2 regions of the Tuberibacillus sp. Marseille-P3662 genome follow, and region 2 is predicted to be linked to the other one. Evidence: a T-box and tRNA genes for the amino acid it is inferred to sense, from the RefSeq annotation. Region 2 holds a T-box; the other holds one or more tRNA genes.

Region 1 (3,402 bases), on a different contig from region 2:
AGACTGTTTTATAAAAGATTGTTGCTTGAAAAAATGTTAAATGCTATGAGTTACCGGAATATACGTAGACTCCTGCGGGAACCGCGGTCAAAAAGCAACACCCCATACGAAAAGAGTCAATTGGGAAACGGATGAATCACTTTAATCTTGTTTATACTGAAGCTTAAAGATGATGATACAGTAATGGAGGGAACGTTGTGACCGAGCGGGAATCGCGAGCGTACCTTGAGAACGAACTTAAGCACATTAAACAGTGGGAAAACAGCCAGAAAAAACTTTGGTTTTGGGAACGCCTCGGCCGACTCCCTTTCAAACTTTTGGATAAGATGACACCGGCATTTATCCAAAAGAAAATCGGGCAAGCCATTGATGAGCTCAGTTATTATATTCAATCCGGCGGTCGCTATTTGATTAGCAAGAATCGAATCACGGAACGATTTAACGGAGTACAGACGCCTGATGACATTGCACGTTTACCTTTATCAAAGATGGATGCAATTGCTGAAGATTACGGCCAATCACGAGCAAAGTTTGCTACTTTTCAAGGTGCAACAACGGGTATCGGCGGCATGTTCACCCTTGCCGTCGATATCCCGGCCTTGCTCGGTTTATCGTTGAAGACCTTGCAGGAAATCGCCATTTGTTATGGTTATGACCCAGAAGATAAAAGCGAACGCATTTTCATCGTCAAATGCCTGCAGTTTGCTTCTTCTGATATTGTCGGGAAGAAAGCAATCATTGAAGAATTAAGTGACTTTCATTCCGACAATAAGGAGCAGCAAACCGCTTCTCAACTGCAGGGATGGCGTGAAGTTGTCATGACTTATCGGGATCATTTCGGATGGAAGAAACTCCTTCAACTCGTCCCTATTGCCGGGATCATTTTCGGGGCGATGGTCAATAAATCAACACTTGAAGACGTTGCTGAAGCAGGAAGAATGCTCTATAAGAAACGAAGGATTCTTGAAAGGCTAAAGAGAACTAATTAAATGCCATATTCCCTTTTTTAAATGTCTCCGGACCAGGATAGTCTCTATTCTCACAGGGGACATTACGAATACGGAGGTGAAATCATGGCTAAGGAAAAGAAGAATACGGAAGAGTTTAATGCTGAACTATACGGAATGGGACTATACGGAACAACTGCAAATATTGAAGTAGAAGGTTACAACATGTCTGGTGATATAGAGAACGCCGGACACCTCGACAAGGGCTATAAAAAAGATAAAGAACATATGGGTGCCCAAGCATCTGTGGAAAATTCCGATTCTGAAGAGTAAAAGCTAACTGGCCAAAGAGACAAGGGGGACGATTCACTCCTTGTCTCTGTAATACCCACAATATACGTAACATGCTAATATCTAGGCATTAATACAAACATATTGAATACACAATATAACAAAAATATTAGTGTTAAAATGACAATACCGATAAAGGCGAAAATAATCGTCGCTGTTGACTTTTTTCCTTCCATTACAGCAGCAACAAAAAAAGAGAAAAAGGCAAGAAAAAACGGATATCGATATTGAATACCTAATGAATGGAAAAGCCCTTCCTTAGGTTCATATGACAATTGTCGGTTTATCTCAACGAAGTACATGGAAATGATACCAAAACCGAATAAGATTAATACTATACTAATAAAACTAATAAACTTGTGCAATAGGCCCTCTATGGGCGCCCTCTTGTTATCCCGCCCAATGATTAGAATCTTTTGAATTACTTTCATTGTCATCTTTCAGCCTTCTTTTTGCTTCTAATATTTTTGGATCGGTTTTCATAATGGCAAAAATAACGATCCCTATAGCTGTTAATAAAAATATAAAGACCGGACCTGTAAGTAAGACATCCATGATAGTGATTTGCATGTTATTGTTCATGACCCAATCAATTTTGTTTGAAAAATATTTTGCGGCTTATTCCAATCTTTAAACCCTTAAAACAAAAAAAGACGCCTTTGCTTTTGCAAAAACGTCTTGATTACGCTTATAAAATAAGTGCCGATGGTGGGAGTCGAACCCACACTCCAGAGGAACACGATTTTGAGTCGTGCGCGTCTGCCAATTCCGCCACATCGGCGTATGGTGCCGAGGGGGGGACTCGAACCCCCACGGAGGAAGACCCTCCCCAGGATTTTAAGTCCTGTGCGTCTGCCAATTCCGCCACCCCGGCGTAAGTTTTATTTTCACTCCAAGGCTTGTCTATCACTTGGAGGCGGCACCCGGATTCGAACCGGGGAATAAGGGTTTTGCAGACCCCTGCCTTACCACTTGGCTATGCCGCCAAAATGGAAATTATAAGATCAAGTGGAGCGGAAGACGGGATTCGAACCCGCGACCCCCACCTTGGCAAGGTGGTGTTCTACCGCTGAACTACTTCCGCAATATGGCTGGCCCAGCTGGATTCGAACCAGCGCATCCCGGTACCAAAAACCGGTGCCTTACCGCTTGGCTATGGGCCATCATTATGGGGCGGATGATGGGGATCGAACCCACGAAATGTCGGAACCACAATCCGATGCGTTAACCACTTCGCCACATCCGCCGTGACATTAAAGTGGCAGGGGTAGTAGGAATCGAACCCACATCGGAGGTTTTGGAGACCTCTGTTCTGCCGTTAAACTATACCCCTAAGTTAGTGGTGGAGGGAGTAGGATTCGAACCTACGAACCCGAAAGGGAGCGGATTTACAGTCCGCCGCGTTTAGCCACTTCGCTATCCCTCCGTATTAAGTCAATCAATACATATTATATGATTATTATAAAAAAGTGTGAAATGCCGGCCGAGGGACTCGAACCCCCAACCTACTGATTACAAATCAGTTGCACTGCCAGATTGTGCTAGGCCGGCATTTTAAAATGGTGGCTCGAGACGGAATCGAACCGCCGACACGAGGATTTTCAGTCCACTGCTCTACCGACTGAGCTATCGAGCCATAATACTAAGCATATAAAATGGCGGGTCTGACGGGAATCGAACCCGCGATCTCCTGCGTGACAGGCAGGCATGTTAACCGCTACACCACAGACCCATATGTAAAAATAAATATTGTGGTTGCGGGGGCAGGATTCGAACCTGCGACCTTCGGGTTATGAGCCCGACGAGCTACCGAACTGCTCCACCCCGCGTCGTTACAAAGATTACGGATGATGTTATTTCTCAGAAGTTATTGTTCGTATTCACTTTTTCAATCTCGGCGTGAATACTCAGCGCTGTCTACTCGACGATGCTTTGCTTGAGTGCTCCACCCCGCGTCGTTACAAAGATTACGGATGATGTTATTTCTCAGAACTTTCTATAAATGAATGTTTGTATTCTATGGTGGAGGATGCAGGGCTCGAACCTGCGACCCCCTGCTTGTAAGGCAGATGCTCTCCCAGCTGAGCTAATCCTCCAAAAGACA
Region 2 (3,402 bases):
AGACTCTCAAGGTATCCGCACCGTGCGTTCGTACAATATCATCAGGATTAACAACGTTGCCTTTTGACTTACTCATCTTCTCACTGTTTTCACCCAGGATCATACCTTGATTAAACAGCTTTTGAAACGGCTCTTTTGTCGGTACAACACCAATGTCATATAGTACCTTGTGCCAGAAACGGGCATAAAGCAAATGCAAGACGGCGTGTTCAGCACCGCCAATATAAGTATCGACCGGCAGCCATTTATTCAGCAAATCAGGGTCAGCAAGAGCTGTATCATTGTCTGGGTCAATATACCTTAGGTAGTACCAGCAGCTGCCTGCCCATTGAGGCATGGTATTGGTCTCCCGACGACCTTTTATACCTGTCTCAGGATCAACCACATGCACCCAGTCATCAATGTTGGCAAGCGGCGACTCCCCAGTTCCAGATGACTTAACTTCATTAGCCTCAGGCAAGGTTAGCGGTAATTCTTCTTCAGGCACCGTTGTAACCTGGCCATCTTCCCAATGAATGACTGGAATCGGTTCACCCCAGTACCTTTGGCGGCTGAACAACCAGTCACGCAAACGATACGTGACCTTCTTCTCACCAATACCCTGATCTTCAAGCCACTCTAGCATAGTTTCGATGGCTTCATCTTGATGCATCCCGTCTAGGAATTGAGAGTTAACGTGAGGACCATCACCGGTATAAACCTCTTGACTTAAGTCACCACCGGATACAACCTCACGAATCGGTAAATCAAATGTGGTCGCAAATTCATAGTCACGTTCATCATGCCCCGGGACAGCCATGATTGCCCCTGTACCATAACTCATCAGCACGTAGTCAGCGATCCAGACCGGTAATTTTTCCTCGTTAATCGGGTTTACGACGTAAGCGCCAGTGAATACGCCCGTTTTTTCTTTGGCAAGATCCGTCCGTTCAAGCTCACTTTTTCTTTGCACCTTCGTTTGATAGGCCGCAACGTCAGATCGTTGTTCCGCCGTCGTAATCTGATCCACCAAAGGATGTTCCGGTGACAAAACCGCGTAAGTGGCACCGAATAATGTATCAGGTCGGGTTGTGAAGACTTCAATGGAAGCATCATGATCCGCAAAACCAAACCGAATTTGCGCACCTTCCGAACGGCCGATCCAGTTGCGCTGCATATCTTTGATACTTTCCGGCCAATCAAGATCATCAAGGTCTTCCAAGAGACGATCGGCATAATCGGTAATTTTCATCATCCATTGTTTCATCGGCTTTTGGATCACTTCATGGCCCCATTCACTCTTACCATCAACCACTTCTTCGTTAGCCAAAACCGTTCCAAGATCTGGGCACCAGTTCACAGGAATCTCATCGATGTAAGCTAGACCTTTTTCATATAATTTTATAAAGATCCATTGTGTCCATTTGTAATAATTCGGATCAGTTGTGTTAATCTCTCTAGACCAATCATAGGATAAACCCAGCGATTTAATTTGGCGGCGAAAATTATCAATATTATGCTGGGTGAATTCGGCCGGGTCATTGCCTGTTTTCATCGCATAGCGCTCGGCTGGTAAGCCAAATGCATCCCACCCCATTGGATGAAGGACTTCATAACCTTGCATCCGCTTCATTCTCGCCAAAATATCGGTTGCCGTATAACCTTCAGGATGTCCGACGTGTAAGCCCGCCCCTGATGGATACGGAAACATATCCAAAATATAACTTTTTTCTTTGTCCGTGTGAATATTCGTTTTAAAGGTTTGCTGTTCTTCCCAATAATGTTGCCATTTGGGCTCTATTTTCTTGTGATTATATGGCATGATAGCCCCTCCTTATTGCATCCATCCATAATCTTCGGTATTTATCACCAAAAACATACAAATCAACCTCCCGCCCTTAACAATATTGTTAGGGACGAGAGGTTGATATCACAATCATTGTTTCCCGCGGTTCCACCCTAGTTAATGACGTAGTTCGCCATTCACTCTGGATCCTTAACGCGGACGAGACGTTGATTGCTACGTCAGTCACTCACAATCAAAACTCCGAGGCGAGTTCACGATTCATCCATTGGCTCGCAGCCACCGCCAATTCTCTGAGAAAACATTTCGTTACTACTCCTCATCACCATTTAAAATTATACAAATTTCGATGTTATTTAGTATTCTATGCAATTGTTACACCGGTGTCAAGGCTTTTTCCCGCCGTTTAACTTTGATGAAACTCACCTACATCTTGATTGTAGGCCAGATTTTTTTGTGAAAACCGGTGAAACAATAGTGTCGATCCGATCGCAACGATATATAATAAAATAATGACGACAAAAAGCGGATTCATTCCAAAATAATCGACGATCACGCCACCGAGCAGGGGCCCAAGCATACGCCCAGCCGTCCCTGTGCTATTGACAAATCCTTGGTAGAAACCGGTTCTTCCTTTGGGAGCCAGACGATGAGCCAATGTCGGCACCGCCGGCCAAACTAAGACCTCACCGATTGTTAAGATAACCATAGCCGCCGCAAATCCACTGAACTGTTCGGCTTGAGTCACAACAGCATAAGATATCATAAAAATGACAATCCCCGTTATAATTTGCCGTTTTTCATCTCTCATTTTTGCTACTACAAACTTGACAATGGGTTGTAAAGACACAATCAGAAAACCATTAATCGTCCATAAAATACTGTAGTGTGAGAGACTAATTCCCAGTTCTTGTGTATAAGACGATAAAGTCGATTGCCATTGCACATAGCCAATCCAACATAACACGAATCCCGAACAAAGAATGAGTAAAGCGATGAAATGCCGCTTATGATGAATGGTCGATTCATAATCGGTCACGCTTGAATACATGTACCCGTCATCCACTGAGCGCCCTTCCAATCGTCGATAGGTCGTTAGCGCCAGTAAAAAGAAGCTGAGATAAAAAATACCATTGACCAAAAAAATCAAGGTGAATGATTGACTGGCAATAAATCCGCCTAGCGAAGCCCCTAACGCCACACCTAAATTTTGCGCGACGTACATCGCATTAAAAGGCTTACGCCCACCATCAGGCCATATACTGCCGGCCATGGCATACATCGCCGGCTTAACCAGTCCTGAGCCAAAACCAATCACCATTAATAGCATCATGTAAGAATAGGTGGAGTGGTATGCGACTAACAAAAACGCTGATGTTACTGAAATACAAAGGCCGGTTATAACAGAACGGAAACCGCCCCACTTATCATAAATTGTACCCCCAACAAGATTGCCAATGATTGCACTTCCTTGATTCAGCATAAGAACCAGACCGGCAAAGCTTAAACTGCGTCCAAGAAAATCATGAATATAAATCGTGTTTAATGGCCATACCAGTGAAGCGCCAGTGACGTTAATCGCCATACCTATAATCAGCAGCCAAATCGATTTCGGCATG

The links. A T-box is a leader RNA that pairs with one kind of tRNA and senses whether it is charged. The one in region 2 lies ahead of leuS (leucine--tRNA ligase), so its partner is inferred to be a tRNA-Leu.
Region 1: it encodes a tRNA-Leu, which carries the amino acid that the T-box ahead of leuS (leucine--tRNA ligase) is inferred to sense. The anticodon was not compared.

Annotation. Positions count from the first base shown of each region.
Region 1 covers NZ_FXBS01000003.1:203,310-206,711, reverse strand. Annotated here, with positions in the region: gene B9Y89_RS02515 (EcsC family protein) at 198-989, shown strand; gene B9Y89_RS02510 (hypothetical protein) at 1,074-1,280, shown strand; gene B9Y89_RS02505 (hypothetical protein) at 1,355-1,735, opposite strand; tRNA gene B9Y89_RS02500 (tRNA-Leu) at 1,999-2,079, opposite strand; tRNA gene B9Y89_RS02495 (tRNA-Leu) at 2,083-2,172, opposite strand; tRNA gene B9Y89_RS02490 (tRNA-Cys) at 2,210-2,284, opposite strand; tRNA gene B9Y89_RS02485 (tRNA-Gly) at 2,308-2,382, opposite strand; tRNA gene B9Y89_RS02480 (tRNA-Gln) at 2,387-2,461, opposite strand; tRNA gene B9Y89_RS02475 (tRNA-His) at 2,468-2,544, opposite strand; tRNA gene B9Y89_RS02470 (tRNA-Trp) at 2,558-2,631, opposite strand; tRNA gene B9Y89_RS02465 (tRNA-Tyr) at 2,639-2,724, opposite strand; tRNA gene B9Y89_RS02460 (tRNA-Thr) at 2,776-2,849, opposite strand; tRNA gene B9Y89_RS02455 (tRNA-Phe) at 2,859-2,934, opposite strand; tRNA gene B9Y89_RS02450 (tRNA-Asp) at 2,955-3,030, opposite strand; tRNA gene B9Y89_RS02445 (tRNA-Met) at 3,051-3,127, opposite strand; tRNA gene B9Y89_RS02440 (tRNA-Val) at 3,319-3,394, opposite strand.
Region 2 covers NZ_FXBS01000006.1:256,589-259,990, reverse strand. Annotated here, with positions in the region: gene leuS (leucine--tRNA ligase) at 1-1,801, opposite strand, end outside; T-box leader at 1,889-2,118, opposite strand; gene B9Y89_RS09780 (MDR family MFS transporter) at 2,190-3,401, opposite strand.